2 regions of the Arthrobacter sp. TMN-49 genome follow, and region 1 is predicted to be linked to the other one. Evidence: riboswitches for the same ligand, from Rfam matches in the RefSeq annotation. Region 1 holds a riboswitch; the other holds the start of a gene.
The links. A riboswitch is a leader RNA that binds a small molecule or an ion and turns the genes downstream of it on or off. The one in region 1 is predicted to bind cyclic di-AMP.
Positions count from the first base shown of each region.

Region 2: another riboswitch for cyclic di-AMP. It lies ahead of ACX80E_RS08465 (M23 family metallopeptidase); the one in region 1 lies ahead of ACX80E_RS00295 (aggregation-promoting factor C-terminal-like domain-containing protein).

Region 1 is NZ_JBTNDH010000001.1:67,410-75,010, reverse strand. It holds gene upp (uracil phosphoribosyltransferase) at 1-517, shown strand, start outside; gene ACX80E_RS00300 (formylglycine-generating enzyme family protein) at 625-1,413, opposite strand; gene ACX80E_RS00295 (aggregation-promoting factor C-terminal-like domain-containing protein) at 1,436-2,164, opposite strand; cyclic di-AMP (ydaO/yuaA leader) riboswitch at 2,167-2,363, opposite strand; gene ACX80E_RS00290 (MarR family winged helix-turn-helix transcriptional regulator) at 2,564-3,022, shown strand; gene ACX80E_RS00285 (MFS transporter) at 3,023-4,288, shown strand; gene ACX80E_RS00280 (winged helix-turn-helix domain-containing protein) at 4,929-5,762, shown strand; gene ACX80E_RS00275 (SixA phosphatase family protein) at 5,930-6,451, shown strand; gene ACX80E_RS00270 (YhgE/Pip family protein) at 6,448-7,601, opposite strand, start outside.
Region 2 is NZ_JBTNDH010000014.1:64,760-72,360, reverse strand. It holds gene ACX80E_RS08485 (molybdopterin molybdotransferase MoeA) at 1-457, opposite strand, end outside; gene ACX80E_RS08480 (DUF6457 domain-containing protein) at 461-760, opposite strand; gene mobA (molybdenum cofactor guanylyltransferase) at 769-1,437, opposite strand; gene ACX80E_RS08470 (NlpC/P60 family protein) at 2,121-2,924, opposite strand; cyclic di-AMP (ydaO/yuaA leader) riboswitch at 2,929-3,149, opposite strand; gene ACX80E_RS08465 (M23 family metallopeptidase) at 3,284-4,033, opposite strand; cyclic di-AMP (ydaO/yuaA leader) riboswitch at 4,102-4,337, opposite strand; gene ACX80E_RS08460 (metal-dependent transcriptional regulator) at 4,453-5,148, opposite strand; gene serC (phosphoserine transaminase) at 5,389-6,516, shown strand; gene ACX80E_RS08450 (DUF3027 domain-containing protein) at 6,601-7,083, opposite strand; gene ACX80E_RS08445 (cold-shock protein) at 7,095-7,475, opposite strand.

The DNA.
Region 1 (7,601 bases):
TGAAGCGACGCGCGAAGTGCGCGTCGAGCCGGTCAATATTGAGACACCCGTGACCTCCACCGTGGGTACCGGACTGAGTAAGCCCACACCCCTGGTGGTGCCGATCCTGCGCGCCGGGTTGGGCATGCTGGAGGGCATGACTCGGCTGCTGCCGACAGCCGAGGTCGGCTTCTTGGGTATGGCCCGCAACGAGGAAACCCTCGAGGCCGTCACCTACGCCGAGCGTCTTCCCGAGGACCTCACGGGCCGCCAGGTGTACGTTCTGGATCCCATGCTGGCCACCGGCGGCACCTTGATCGAGGCTTTCAGGTTCCTGTTTGAGCGCGGCGCCGCGGACATCACGTGTATCTGCCTGCTGGCCGCACCGGAGGGTCTGGCCAAGCTTGAGGCCGCCCACGGCGACCGCGACAACGTGCATGTGGTCCTTGCCTCGATCGATGAAGGCTTGGATGAGAACGCTTATATTGTGCCCGGACTGGGCGACGCCGGTGACCGCCTCTACGGCGTAGCCGAATAGTCCCCAACCCCGGCCCCACTTCCCAAAAATGCCGCCGTTTGGCGGAAACGGCATAGGGCAAAACGTGGCATTTTCTTCAAACAGCGGCATTCTTCGCAAGGAGCCTCCTACAACAGCGAACGCAATGGCGTCCAGCCAACGGGCAACGGCCCCTTGATGGCGGCTCGGAGCTGGTCGGCCGCTGCCGACCAGCCCTGCGCTGCCGCGCCGCCGGCGTCACCAACGGCACCGCGGGCCACCCTGAAGCCCACATCCTCCAGGACGGCATCCGGTGCGCTGCCACGACGGACAGATGCCCGGGCGCTCCACGAGGGATCGTCCCAGCCGGCACCCCGCAGGCTCCTGTATTCGCCGTAGCGGGCCGTGTCAGCGTAGTTCCAGCACCATTCCCAAACGTTGCCGATCATGTCAAACAAGCCAAAGTCATTTGCGGCTTTCCCAGCAACGGGTTGCGGCCCCTGAACCTCATCCGTTGCCGTCCAGGCAATGCTCGCCAGCGAACCGTACGTGGGGGTGAGTGTCCCCGCCCTGGCCGCCCATTCCCATTCGGCCTCGGTGGGCAGCCTGTAGCCGTCGGCGCCAAGATCCCAGTTCACCTCACGGCCGTACACGCTGTAAACCGGCGCATATCCGGCCACGGCAGACGCCCTGTTGCACCACCGAACGGCGTCAAACCACGTGACCGGATGCATAGGCACGCCGGCAGGGAGCGGTGAGGCACCGGCGTCGTCCATCACGGAGCGCCAGGCGGCGGCGGTAACCTGCGTGCGGCCGAGGGCGAACGGCAGCAGCGCAACCTCCCGGGCGGAGCCTGTCCGGGCATCGCGGAGGGCAATGTTGCCGGCCGGAATCGCCATCAGGGCCAGTGCCGCCAGGCCCGAAACGTCACCAGCCACCGTGCCTCCTCTGAAAAGTTGTTTAGTACCAGCCCACGGATTCGGAGTGGGCCCAGGCGCCACAGGGTGAACCGTACCGTTCTTCGATGTAGCCCATGCCCCATCGAATCTGGGTCTGGTAGTTGGTGCTCCAGTCGCTGCCTTCGCTGTTCATCTTCTCAGCGGGCAGAGACTGGGCAATGCCGAAGGCCCCGCTCGAGGCGTTTTCTGCCGAGGTGAGCCATTCGGATTCGCGCTGCCAGAGCTGGGTGAGGCAGCTCATTTGGTCCGCGCCCCAGCCAAAGGAGGCCAGTTGTGTTGCGGCGTAGGCCTGAGCTGCTGCGGGGTCATCGACGGCAACGGCCTTCGGGGCAGCGGACTTGCTCGGAGCTACGGTCTTGACCTGCTCGGCCTTGACGGCGACAGGTGTTGCAGCGGCCGACGGCGAGGAGCTGACGGAGAGGCCGGGGAAGCTGATGGCGGCGTCCAGTGGCACTGATACGGCCGGTGCCGGAATTGAACTGTCCACGGCAGAAACCAGGCTGGTGTTGCCCTGGCCGGCAACAGTGTTCTCCCCGGACTGGGCCACGGATCCGGCTGCCACCAGTGCGCCCACGACTGCCACGGCGGCCAGGTACCTGGCTGCGACAGTCACGGGGGAGGTGGTCTTACTGACGGAGTGTGTTCCGGCTTTGGCGCCCGCCTGGCCAAAAAGCGACGGTCGGCGGGCCGAATCGGCGCGACGACGGCCGCGCTGCTGTGATGCAGACATAGTTGTAGCCTCTCTACGCCTGCGAGGTGAGCTGTCGGGAACGGACTAGAGAATCCGGCCACACAGGAATCACGGGCAGAGTGCACTGCCGGCAAGAACTGCGTTGGCTTAACCCCAAGGGCTTCCAGGTGGAAGGCCCGCAAAGATTGGGTCCCCCGTCTCTGCCATGGGTATGGAGGGAAATGGGCGGCGGCAGAGCTCGGCGATCCGTCCATTTGCGCCAAGAACCATGGATGATTCAGCGGGCACAAATCTCACAATAACCCAAACTCCCCACCATGTCACGTTTTGGTAACAACGTTTGTAGCAAGTGAGCAATCTGGCATTTACTTAGCAATGCTAACGATCTAGGGTTGGTAACTGAGAGTACAGAACTTTTTTTGAGGTAGCTGACACGTGATGACTGAAACTTCCCTAAGTAGGACGACGCCGGCGCGCAAGCCCATCGGGGTGGCGCCCCTGGCTGCCGAACTGCGGGTGGCGATCATGCACACCTCCCGCAGGCTGCGCGTCGAGGCAGCCACGAGGGAGATCAGCCCCGGGCAGTACTCGGTTCTGGCGGCCGTGCTGCAGGGGCCGCACACGGTGGGCCATCTGGCCGCGCGGGAACAAATACAAGCGCCCTCCATGACGCGGATTGTGAATGCCCTGACCGCGTCCGGGATGGTGAGCCGTGAGGAGAATCCCCAGGACAAGCGTCAGGTGCTGGTTCACATCACCGAGGCGGGGGCTGCTGCGTTGCTACGGGCACGCTCCAAGCGAACGGCGTGGCTGGCCCAACGCGTGGCCGCTCTCACCCCCGACCAGAGGACCACGCTGCACGAGGCGGCACTGATCTTGCAGGAGATGAGCGCATAAATGAGTTCCATGTTCCGTGCACTGAAGGTCTTTAACTACCGGCTCTGGGTGACTGGCGCCTTGGTGTCCAACATTGGCACGTGGATGCAGCGGGTTGCCCAGGACTGGCTGGTGCTGACCGTGCTCACCAATCATTCGGGCACAGCCGCCGGCATCACCACGGGCCTGCAGTTCTTGCCGATCGTCTTCCTTGGACCCTATGCGGGACTTCTGGGAGACCGGGTCAATAAACGGAAACTGCTGCTCATCACCCAGACAGCCATGGGACTCTGTGCGCTTTTGTTGGGAGTGCTGGTGGTCACGGGGGCCGTGCAACTGTGGCACGTCTATGTGTTGGCAACCCTGCTGGGCGTGGCCAGCGCCTTCGACGCCCCGTCACGGCAGGCGTTTGTCTCCGAAGTGGTCACTCAAGTGGACATACCCAACGCCGTGGCACTGAACAGCGCCTCCTTTAACCTGGCTCGCTTGGCAGGCCCCGGCGTCGCCGGTCTGGTGATTGCGCTGGTGGGGACTGGGCCAGCCTTCCTGATCAATGCGGCGAGCTTTGCCGCGGTGATCATTTCGCTGTGGCGCATGCGCACCCACGAGCTCATTCCGGCCGTGCGGGTACCCCGGGCCAAGGGGCAAATTCGCGAGGGATTCGCCTACATCAGGCATCGTCCGGATCTGATGATGATCATGGTGCTGGTGTTCCTGGTGGCCACTTTTGGAATGAACTTTCAGATCACCAACGCGCTCATGGCCACAACTGTTTTCCAGGTGGGACCGGGGGAGTACGGACTCCTTGGCTCGGTGATGGCCATCGGCACGCTGGCCGCGGCGTTGCTGGCCGCCCGGCGCAAAACCATGCGCATGCTGTACATCGTGGGCGGCGCACTGGCCTTTGGTGTAACGGTGGGCGTGGCCGCGTTCATGCCAAGTTTTGTCCTCTACGCGATTGCGCTGGTCCCTGTGGGCCTGGCATCACTGACGTTCATGAACGCGTGCAATACCACCGTGCAGCTGACAACGGACTCCGCGATGCGCGGACGTGTGCTGGCCGTGTACATGGTGGTGATGCAGGGCGGAACGCCCATTGGTGCCCCGCTGGTGGGCTGGATTGCCACGGAATTCGGCGCCCGCTGGTCGCTGGGCATGGGCGCCGTGGTGGCAGTTCTCGCGGGGCTGGCTGCCCTCATCATGCTGAACAGGCGCAACAACGTCACGCTGCGGCAGCAAATTGGGGCTCTCCGCCCCTTTACGCTGGCGCGCGGACTCCATCGCTGACAGCGGACCGCTGACGGCCGGCTGCGACGGGGCCACCGGCACGCGAGAAGGGCTGCCAACAAGCTGACGCCGGGTAAACCTTTGTTTACCTAGCGTAGAAAACTGGGAGCAGACTGGGCTCCGGTGCGGACTTGTCGGAGGCATAGTAATCGTGCCAGAACGCCGCTTGAACATAATTGGCAAAAACACGGATACCGCTGAATTTATGCATGCGAATTCGGCGTTCACGATGATTATGTTTGACTCAATTCGTCATTTTGCAGCAAACTGAGAGCAAAATGACAATGTAGAATTGATCACAAAGCAGCGCGTAATCTCACATGGTGGACGTTTCGGGCCTTTGTTACTTGCACGTTTGCTTTATTACGTAGGACACTGACTTATGTGAACACCTACTCAGTGAATTCTGCAGCCGCAGCAATTGCCCGCCTCGAAGCGAGGGGACGGCTATTGCGAGGTTGTCGAATGCAGGCCTAGATCGCACCACCTGGAAGCCACTGGGGGAAGAAGCAAGACGTGGCATATTTCAGGCCTTGGCCCCTGAGTCGGCCCTTCTCTATAGGGCAATAAAGTTCTGGATCCTCAGAGCTGAAGGAAGCATTCGCGCCGTCAAGTACGGCCATACACCTTAGGTTGTTCAATGTCAGTAGCATCCGGATATGTCCACATCTCTGTTCGAAATGCCGCCAAGGCGGTTGCTCGCAACACCGGCCAGGGTTCTTTGGCCCCTGCCGAGCACCCCGGCTATGCGGGCGCCTACCACCCCGACATGGCCACTACTGCATCCCGGCTGCGTGTTGTCCCCGCCGCTGAGGGGCACCCCATGACGGCGCCCACCGCGGTTATTGCCGGCGGTGACAAGTTGCGCGGTGTCAGCCCGGACAATGTGGCACGTGGCTTTGTCCTTTACGTCGGTGTGGATGAGGACACGGCCGCCGCGGCCGGCACGTCCTTGGCGAAACTGGCCCAGGACATCCGCGCCTACGCCCAAACCCTTGTTCCGCAAGCCCAGAGCTACGCGGCGGTGGCGATTGCGCCGTCGGACGCTGTCGGAACAGCCCTGGACGTGGTGCGCTCCACCTTTGGCGACCCCACGGTGGCTAGCCGCCAACGCCAAGAAGCAGTGCGGATTCCCGTCGCTGAGCAGCGCCCCACAGGCGTGTTGATCGATTTGGCCCGCCGCGAGGTTCACTTGGACGGGGACACCCTGAACCTGACGTTCAAGGAGTTCGAGCTGCTGAACTACCTGGTGGAGAACGGCACCCGGACAGTGGGCCGCGACGAACTTCTGGAAGGCCTGTGGAGCAACGCTGACGAAGTGCCCAACGAGCGCACCATCGACGTCCACATCCGCCGCCTGCGGTCCAAGCTGGGCCGTCTGGCCAACACCGTCCGCACCGTCCGCGGAGAAGGCTACCGTTTCTACGAGCACCCCGAAGTGGTTGTTTGGGCTGCGCCGGAATACTCCATCTGATCCCCACGCCCTCCCCAATTCCAGCCTCTGGCGCGTCTGCAATTGGGGCCCCTCGGGCGCGTGGGCCCAGCTCGATCACTACAAGTTTCAACGGTACGACGGCGGTTGCCGCACCTTAGGTGCGCGGACCGCCGTCGTACTTCTTTAACTGTCACTAAACTGTGAACATGAGTGAACACCACATTAAAAAGTTGATCTTGATGCGCCACGCCAAGGCGGCTTTTCCGTTGGGCGTGGAAGACCACGACAGGCCGCTGGCCCAGCGTGGCCACACTGAAGCCCCGCTGGCGGGCAAATGGTTGGTGGAGAACGCCGTGGTCCCCGACTTCATCCTGTGCTCCTCAGCCCTGCGGACCCGGCAAACGTGCACGTGGGTGTGCCAGCAATTGGCGGACAAGGCGCCCACGCCCAAGCTCGAGAGTGCCCTCTACGCTGCCGGGGCAAGCTCGATGCTCTCGGTGGTCAACCGTGTGCCGGAAACCGTGAACACGCTCATGGTGATCAGCCATATGCCGGGCGTCCAGTCGTTGGCTCTGCGGTTGGCTTCACGGGATTCGGATCAGGACGCGTACATGGACCTGGCGTCGGGCTTCCCCACCAGTGCCTTTGCCGTCTTTGACTACACGGGGGACTGGGCCACCCTTGACGGCCAGGATGCCCAGCTGAGCAATTTTGTGGTGCCCCGCTAGGCCTCAATCTCCGGCATCAGCGTCTTCAGCGTCCACGTCTTGTTCTTGTTGACGGCGGCCCAGGCAAACAGCAGGCCCAGCACCGTATAGCCCAGCAGGCCAAGCACAACGGGTATCAAGGGTGCCAGCTCAGCTCCGTAAATCAGGTGCCGCATGCCCTCGACCACATGCCCCATGGGTAGGATCTGGTGCATGATGTGTAGCGGTTCGGGCGTGGTCTGCCAGGGGAAGGTGCCACCGGAGGAGACCAGCTGCAACACCAGAAGGATCAGCACCACAAACTTCCCGGGGGTGCCCAGAAGGGCCACAATTCCCTGAATCAGGGCCGTGAACGCCAGCGACGCCAGCAGCAACAGGCCCAGGGTCAGCCACGGATGGCTCGGCTCCAAGCCCAAACCAAACTTCACCACCGCATACAGCAACAAGGCTTGGCCCGTAGCGACTGTGGCAAACGGCAACCAGCCGCCCAGGGCAATCTTCCAGGACGGCGCGTTCGACGCCAGCGCCCGCACTGTCAGTGGCCGCATGACCTGGATCAGCATGAACGCACCAATCCACAGGGCCAGGACCAGGAAGAACGGCGCCAGGCCGGAACCGTAGTTGGCGGCCTTGGCTTGCGAGATCGAATCCACCCGGATGGGGTCGGCAATGACGCCCGAGGCGTTGAGTTTGTCCTTGTCGGTGGGATCCGGCACAGATCCGGCACCCTTGTGCATTTGGGTGGACAGATCGGCAGCGCCCGTGGACAGCTTGTTGGAGCCAGTCTTGAGATCACCGACCCCTGTGTTGAGCTTCGTGGCTCCGGCTGCCAGCTGATTCGCCCCATCCAGGGCAGCGCCCTGTCCCTCTGCGAGCGTTGCGGCCCCCGTGGACAGTTCCCCAGCCCCGGCATGGGCCTGGGCAATCGCCGTCGTAAGGGCAGGTGTGGCACCGGCCAGCTTCGCGGCCCCGTCGGCAACAGCAGCGGAACCGTCGGCCAGCTTCTGGATGTCTGCGGCGTCCGTGGCGAGCTGATTCTTCACCCCGGTGACGGTGGGACTCGTGGCTGTCGATGCCAGCGAGGTACGGATCTTCGTGGCCTGTTCGGCGGTGAGAATTCCGTCACTCACCAGCTTGTCGAGTTTGTCATTGATGGCAGACGTTGCGGCGG
Region 2 (7,601 bases), on a different contig from region 1:
TCAAAACCTCGGCCTCGGCTGCTTCTTGCGCCACGGGGCGGATGTGCTGGCCGTTCTTGGGCTCGCCGGGCCGTGAGTCCTGGCCAAGAAGCAAAACTGGCAGGCCGTCGTCGTCGTTCTTGATCTGGCCCGACTCGCTGCGCAGCACAGCCTTGGCGCCGGGCGGTACAAGACCTCCGGTGAGAATGGGAACAGCCTGCCCGGCCACCAGGCGGTGCCCCGGTTCGGCAAAGATCCACGGCGGGCTCCCCGCCACAGCCCACCCGTCCATGGCGGCGGACGCGTAGTGCGGCATGGGGTGGCTGGCCAGCAAATCCGCCGCCAGCGTCCGCCCCATCGCGTCCGTCAGCGGCACCGGGTGGGCCGGCAACGCCTCGGGCAGGGCATAGGCCAGCGCCCTGGCCTCGGCCCAGGTGCGCGGGGCCCTATGTGGCCGATCTACCGGCGTGGAACCCATGGGTTAGTGTTCGGCAGCGGTGCCGGCGGCAGGCTCGGCCCGTTCCGCCTCCGACATTGTCGTGGCCAGCCCCAAGGCAGCCTTCATGGCTGTTGCCTCATCGACCTGGCCGGACCCCGCCGCCAAGCCTGCCGCCAGCCCCGCCACGAAGGTGGTCAGTGGCGCCGCCGGGCGAACTATCGAATGGGCCGCCACCCCGGCAAGGTCGAGCACTGCCGCGATGTTCACCTCAATATCGGCAATCTCAAACGCCTCTTGAAGCTTGGTCAGCCACGCTTGCAGAAGTTGTTCCTGGTTTTCCACCTGGTTCCTCATTCCTGCTCGCAACCCCGCACCCCAATGCCGTGGCTGCGGGCGTCATCCCACGTATCTATGTCCGCTGTGATGCCCTCAGGGACAACACATTCCTTGATGCTTACACTAGCAATGAGTGAGCGCACGGACGCGTTCGCCAGCCGTTGTGACGTCCGCGCCGCAGCCACCGCGGCGAGTAGTTCCGGCACGGGGTAGATGCCTGCCAGCGGCTGCAACCGGCCCCGGTCAACGGCCAGGACGGCTTCTGGTGCGGAAAAGCCGTCCGCTGCGAGCAGGAGCCGCGCCACGGTGGCCGCCGCGGGCATGTCACACGCCAGGATCAGCACCCTCCCCTCGCGGGCCGGCAAGGCGGCCAAGCCGGCGGCGATTCCCGCGGCGGGGCCGGCAAAAGGCGGATCCTCCTGGACGGCCACCACCTGCTCCCGCAGTTTTGCTGTGCCCAGCCAGGCTGCAACACTTTCCACCGGCCCGACGACGGCGATGCTTGGTTGGGCGCCCGCGGCCCCTTGCGTGCTGGCGGGGTGGGCGGTTTCCGCGGCGGTGATCGCCTGCGCCGCGGCCTCCACTGTGCGGGCCAGCAACGTTTTGCCGTCCACCACAAGCCCCGCTTTGGGCACACCGCCCAGACGCCGGGAGAGCCCGCCGGCAAGAATCACTGCCTGCATGGGAGAGGTTTCGGCGTCAGCATAGGGCAATGCTACAGGGCACGGCCGGAGCTTTTCGGTGAGTCATTGCAAGGGGTTCGTGGTCGTAGGCGATCATTGAGGGCCGATGGTTCGGCCGATTTGGTTGTTGTGCCAGATCGCGGGCGTCATCGACAACAGACGTTTGCTATCACGAGCTGTGACGCCGATTGGGGGGCGTCCGCCGTGTTGTTCGAGGTCGACTTGGCCCTTGATGGTGTCGTAGATGGACACGATTGATCTCCAAGTATGAGATTCGCTTAGATTCGCCGATTCTGGACACCCTTGCACCTCAAATTGCGACGCCACGCCGTACCCATACCTTGGTAGACGGCGTCATCTCCTAACATTTCGGGCTCCTGGCAAAAAATGCCATAGCTTGACGGAAATGCCATAGTTTGTACTATGGCATTTCCGTCAAGCTATGGCATTTTCGTGCAGCGGGCGGCCGCCGAGTATGACGATTGGGTAGATACGCCGATTCTCGACACCCTTGCACCTCAAATAGCGACGCCACACCTACACACCCCTTGGAATTACTCAACCGGCCAACCGCGGACAGCTGCCGAGCAGCCGCCGGACCACTGCCGAACGGGCCCGGGCGAGGCTGATTAAAGCAATGAACCCCGTCGAAGGACGGGGTTCATTGCTTGAAAAAGAAGTTCTTAGTGACCCATGGCGATGAAAACGGGGCCTGAACCGACGTTGGCGGAGAAGATAGCGGTTGTGCCGCCACCCCAGCCACCGTGTACGGCCTTGCCGTCGCCAATGTAAACAGCGATGTGGGCCATGCCCATGCCGCCATCTGCATAGTAGATCAAGTCACCGGGCTGAGCTTCGGCTGCGGAAACCGTACGTCCCAAGCTCAAGTAGCTGTCGGGCCAGCCGTGGTGGTTGATGCCAGCGGCAGCCAAGGAGTTGGTTGCCAATTTGGTGCAGTCCTGAGCAACGCCAATCTGAGCCAATGCGGCGCTGGCGATGGTTGCGCCAATTCCGCTCTTGGTGACAGGCTTGGCCTCAGGAGCTTTGGTGGTGACAGTTGCAACAGGTGCGGCAACGGGAGCCGCTACTGCCTCTTCTGCCTTTTCTGCAACAGGTGCTGCAACGTCGCTAACAACGTCGCTGCTTTGCGCCTCTACAACTACCGGTTCCTCAACAACAGGGGCCGGGGTGGAGGTGATCGACGGGGTGGCGAAGGAGATCTTCACCGTGGATGCTGCTGTGATTGCGGAAACGTGCTCCGTATTCATGTTCAGCGTTGTAGCACCATCAGAAGCGCGCTCCACAGTGGGAGTAGCCGCGTTTGCTGCGATACCGGATGTTAGTACTAGTCCTGATGCAGCTGCGATAACAGCCGCCTGACGACCAACCCCGCCGACGTTTGAGCTGACGGCTTTCGTGAGGGTGGAGATCGGGCTGGTCTTAACAACCTCGGCGCGGTGGCGCCCGAGGGCAGTGTTTGAAGCCAAGAAGGTTTCCTCTCCCAATGCCTGCGAGGTAAGCTGTCGGATTCGGATGGGAGTCACCCGGCCGCTTCACGTTTTGGCGCGCACAAAGAATGTCTTCTTCTGCGTGTTTGAACGTGTCGCGGCTTCACCCCAAGGACTTCTGCAAAAAAACTGCGAAATCCGTTTTTTGGTTCCCCCGCCCCTGCCAGACGATTGATACGAACGGACCATGAGCAGTGGCAGAGCTAGGCAATCCACTCACGGACGCCAGCTTGATTCGAAGTTAGCGCGATTACGACGTTACAACAGAAATTAGGCAATGTCACGTTCAGGTCACGGTCGTGTGACTAAGTCGTAATCAAATGGCGCCTGTGGATGAATTAAAGCCAGCCCATGGGGTCGACTGTTTCATCGTCAACAATGACCTCGAAGTGCAGGTGGCACCCGGTCGAGGCGCCTGTGGTGCCGCTGAGGCCCACCTGATCGCCGCGTTCGAGCTTCTGGCCAACCTTGACCTTGTTCTCGCTCATGTGGTTGTACGAGGTGGAGAGGCCGTTGCCGTGGTCAACGACCACGCGGTTTCCGCCACCGAAGTCGTGCCAGCCGGAGAAGGTGACTACTCCACCGGCGGCGGCGAACACCTGGTTGCCGCACTGGATGGCAAAGTCCTGGCCGGTGTGTTGTTCATCAACCTGGCCCGTGATGGGGCTGACACGTCCGCCGAACGGCGAGCTTGGTACAAGGCTCTCCAGCGGCGCGGACAGGGTTCCCTTGGACGCAGCGGGGGCGACGTTGGAGGCATTGACCTTCAACGTTTGCTTCAGCTGACCATCGGGGTTCAAGGCGCTACCAAATTCTGGCGACTCAAAAGTTATGGGGATATCGGCCGATGCGGTGACCACGGCCTGAGCCTGCGCAGTTGCGGCGAATTCCGGCGCAACCTGGTGCTGGTCTATGGCCTGCGTGGACGGCAACGTGACGGCCAGGACCAGTCCCGTGGCGGCCATGGCTACGCCCATTTTCTGGCCGGCACCGCTGGCTGCTCCGGCACGTAGCAACGCGGCTACGGAAACGTTCGACGACGAATTGGCACGCTCTGCGGCAAGTGCTTGACGGCGGCTGCCAGTCATCGCTACAAGCTCATGAGTGGCCGGCGACGGCGCGCGACGGCGCCCCCGCTGCTTTACCTCTGACACTAAAAGCCTCTCTTATGATGCACCTGCGAAGTTAGCTGTCGGATTCGGATCAGAGAGTGGAGCTTTTGATCCGGCCCAGCCTCGAGACACACGTCTGTCCATAGCGCCGCCCCATGGACTGCGTCAGCGAATAGTTTGCTGTGTGTTCGAATACGGACTTCACCCCAAGGCAGACTGCACGCCTGCCGAAAGTGGTTCCCCCGCCCTTGCCTAAACGATTACTGTGCCGTTGTGCGAAGGCAAGGTTCGGTGTCGCCCAACGGTAACGCTTTGATTACAGCGCCTGTTTCTTACTATACGGTACCAGCGGTAAACGTAATAATTCCGTTACCTTTGTTATCAATAAACGTGAGTCAGCTCATGGCGACGAAGATATGGGAGGCCACCTCGGGAGGCAGTTCCAAGGCCCCTTCGATCCCCGGCACGCGCACGGAAATGTACTCCCCCACCTGGGCCAGGGAGATCTGTGCGCCGGGGCGCAGCCCACCCTCGTCGAGCTGGACCAACAACTCCGGATCCACCTGGATCCGCTCGGACAGCCGGTGGATGATGACCCGCTGTTCGGGGGAATAGCTAACCATGGCATCAACAAGTGTCACCAGGCCGGCCGCAAACAACGGTGAAATGTCCCCACCGAGCTCTTCGAGCCCCGGAATGGGGTTGCCGTAGGGGGACTCCGCCGGGCGGCCCAGCAAGTCAAACAGGCGTTGCTCCACGCGTTCGCTCATGACGTGTTCCCAACGGCAGGCCTCCTCATGAACGTAGGCCCAGTCAAGGCCGATCACATCCGAGAGCAGCCTTTCGGCCAGCCGGTGTTTACGCATCACGCGGGTGGCCTTGTCCCGGCCGGCGGTCGTGAGCTCCAGGTGCCTGTCCCCGGACACTATCACCAGCCCGTCCCGTTCCATCCTGCCAATGGTCTGAGAAACTGTGGGCCCGGAGTGGTGCAGACGCTCGGCAATGCGTGCCCGCAGCGCCACAATGTTCTCTTCTTCCAACTCCAGGATGGTCCGCAAATACATTTCGGTCGTGTCAATCAGATCGGCCACGGCAGTATCCTCCTGTTGTTGGGTGAGTTTTTTGGGCAAAGGCTATCGCCTCTACGTTAGCCTGATTGGCGCTACCGACGGAAACCTGCGGCGCCTGCGCGCCGCGCGATAGTGCCGTAATGGTGTGCGAATCTTGCCCAAGATGTCAGTACTTTTCCGCTGGGCGGACTTCTACGGCAGAATTGGCAACAGCCCTTGGGTCCTAGCTACCTTCCATCGCATAATTTTTTGGAGCAACTTGTGAGCGAATCCACGCCCCTCACCATTCCCGCGCAGCTGCGCCCGGCCGACGGCCGTTTTGGCGCCGGCCCCTCCAAGGTCCGCCCCGAGCAGGTCGCCGCTCTCTCCGCGGCCGGGGCAACGCTCCTGGGCACCTCCCACCGTCAGGCTCCCGTTAAGAACCTTGTCGGCGAGGTACGCAGCGGCCTGAAGGACTTCTTTGGCGCCCCCGACGACTACGAGGTCATCTTGGGTGTTGGTGGCTCCACGGCGTTCTGGGACGTTGCAGCCTTTGGGCTGGTGGAGAACAAGGCCCAGCACCTCTCCTTTGGCGAGTTCGGCTCCAAGTTTGCCGCCGCCACCAACAAGGCACCGTTCCTTGCCCCGTCCTCGATCATCACCTCAGCCCCCGGCACCCGCCCGGTGGCTGTTGCTGAGGCTGGCGTGGACGCTTACGCCTGGCCGCAGAATGAAACCTCCACAGGTGTTGCGGCTCCCGTGCGGCGCGTTGCAGGCGCTGACGACGGCGCCCTGGTGCTGGTGGATGCCACCTCCGCCGCCGGTGGCCTGGCCGTGGATGTGCGGGAGAGCGATGTGTACTACTTCGCCCCGCAAAAGAATTTCGCCTCCGACGGCGGCATCTGGCTTGCACTGTTCTCCCCGGCTGCGCTGGAACGTGCCGCCCGCATCGGTGCGTCCAACCGTTGGGTTCCTGACTTCCTGAACCTGACTACCGCCATTGACAACTCCCTGGTGAACCAGACGTACAACACACCCGCCCTCTCCACGCTTGTCACCCTGAACAACCAGGTCCAGTGGCTCAACGCCAACGGCGGCATCGACTTCGCCTCGGCCCGCACCGCCGACTCTGCCGGCCGGCTCTACTCCTGGGCCGAGTCCTCCCCCGTCGCCTCCCCGTATGTTCTCGACCCGGCGGACCGTTCCAACGTGATTGTCACCATCGACTTCGACGAGTCGGTGGACGCGGCGGCCGTGGCCAAGGTGCTGCGCGCCAACGGCATTGTGGACACCGAACCGTACCGCAAGCTTGGCCGCAACCAGTTGCGGATAGCCACCTTTGTGGCCATCGATCCCGAGGACATCACGGCCCTGACCAGGTGCATTGACTACGTGATCGAAAACCTCTAACACCCACGGAGCCCGTGAGGCCTCCTGCAGGTCAGCTGAAAAGAGCCCCACCAGTTGGTGGGGTTCTTTTCACGCCATCTGCCGTCAGTTGGACTCGGCGTCAGTGTCGACGGCGGCTTCAGGTTCGGCGTCGTCGTCGTCGGGCTGGTCACTCTCAACCGCCGGCTGCTCCTCGGGCTCAGGCTGGTCCTCGGGGCGCACCCGCTCGGACCAAGGCACCCACGGCGGCGCCAGAACGGAGTCGTTGGTGGGCAGCATCCCCACTTCGTTAACGGTGGAGTACTTGCCCCGCGAAACCCGGGCCAGCGTGGCAAACCACACCCAGCCGCCGTATCCGGGCAGTTTGGATTCAAATAAATGTGTCACGCAACGGACACCTTCGCTGCGGGCACCGAGATGCCTGCCAATGTCGCCGTCATGGGCGATGGTTCGCACAGCAGCGCGGGCAGTTGCCACATCCGCTGCCAGGGCGGCGTCGGGCTTCCCTACCCGCCAGGTGGGTACACCCGGGCGCGGCATTGCCTCCGGAACAGCTGCGGCGGCTGATTCGCCAGAAAATTCGGTCATGGTGGGCACCGTTATGCGTCGAAGTTGTCGGCAACCTTGCGCAACGCTGCGGCAATCTTGCTCGCGTCACCGTCAGGGTACTTGCCGTTGGTCAGAGATCCTACAGAGTGTTCGAGCAACGTCACCAAGTCCTGCACAATCGGGGCAAGGTCGCGGGCGGGCATGCGCTTGGCCTTGGCAACGGAGGCGCTGCGATCCAAGATCTTTGCAGCCATGGCTTGAGCACCTTTGCGGCCATCGGCTACGCCAAATTCCATGCGCATTCCGGGCTTGATGTCTGTTGCATCCGCTGGCAGTGCGTTTGCGCGCAAGAAAACTTCACGGCCGTCGTCGGCAGCAATGATGCCGAAGCCTTTTTCGTTGTCGTACCACTTCACTTTGCCGATAGGCACTTGCTTACCCCTTAAAAAGTTTTGTCGGTGGAAATCACTTTCCGTGCCTGTGCGATAACTCGTCGCAGTCCTGCGGGCCTTGAATTGCGGCAGACGGTACCCACAGTGACAGATCGTGTAGCAACA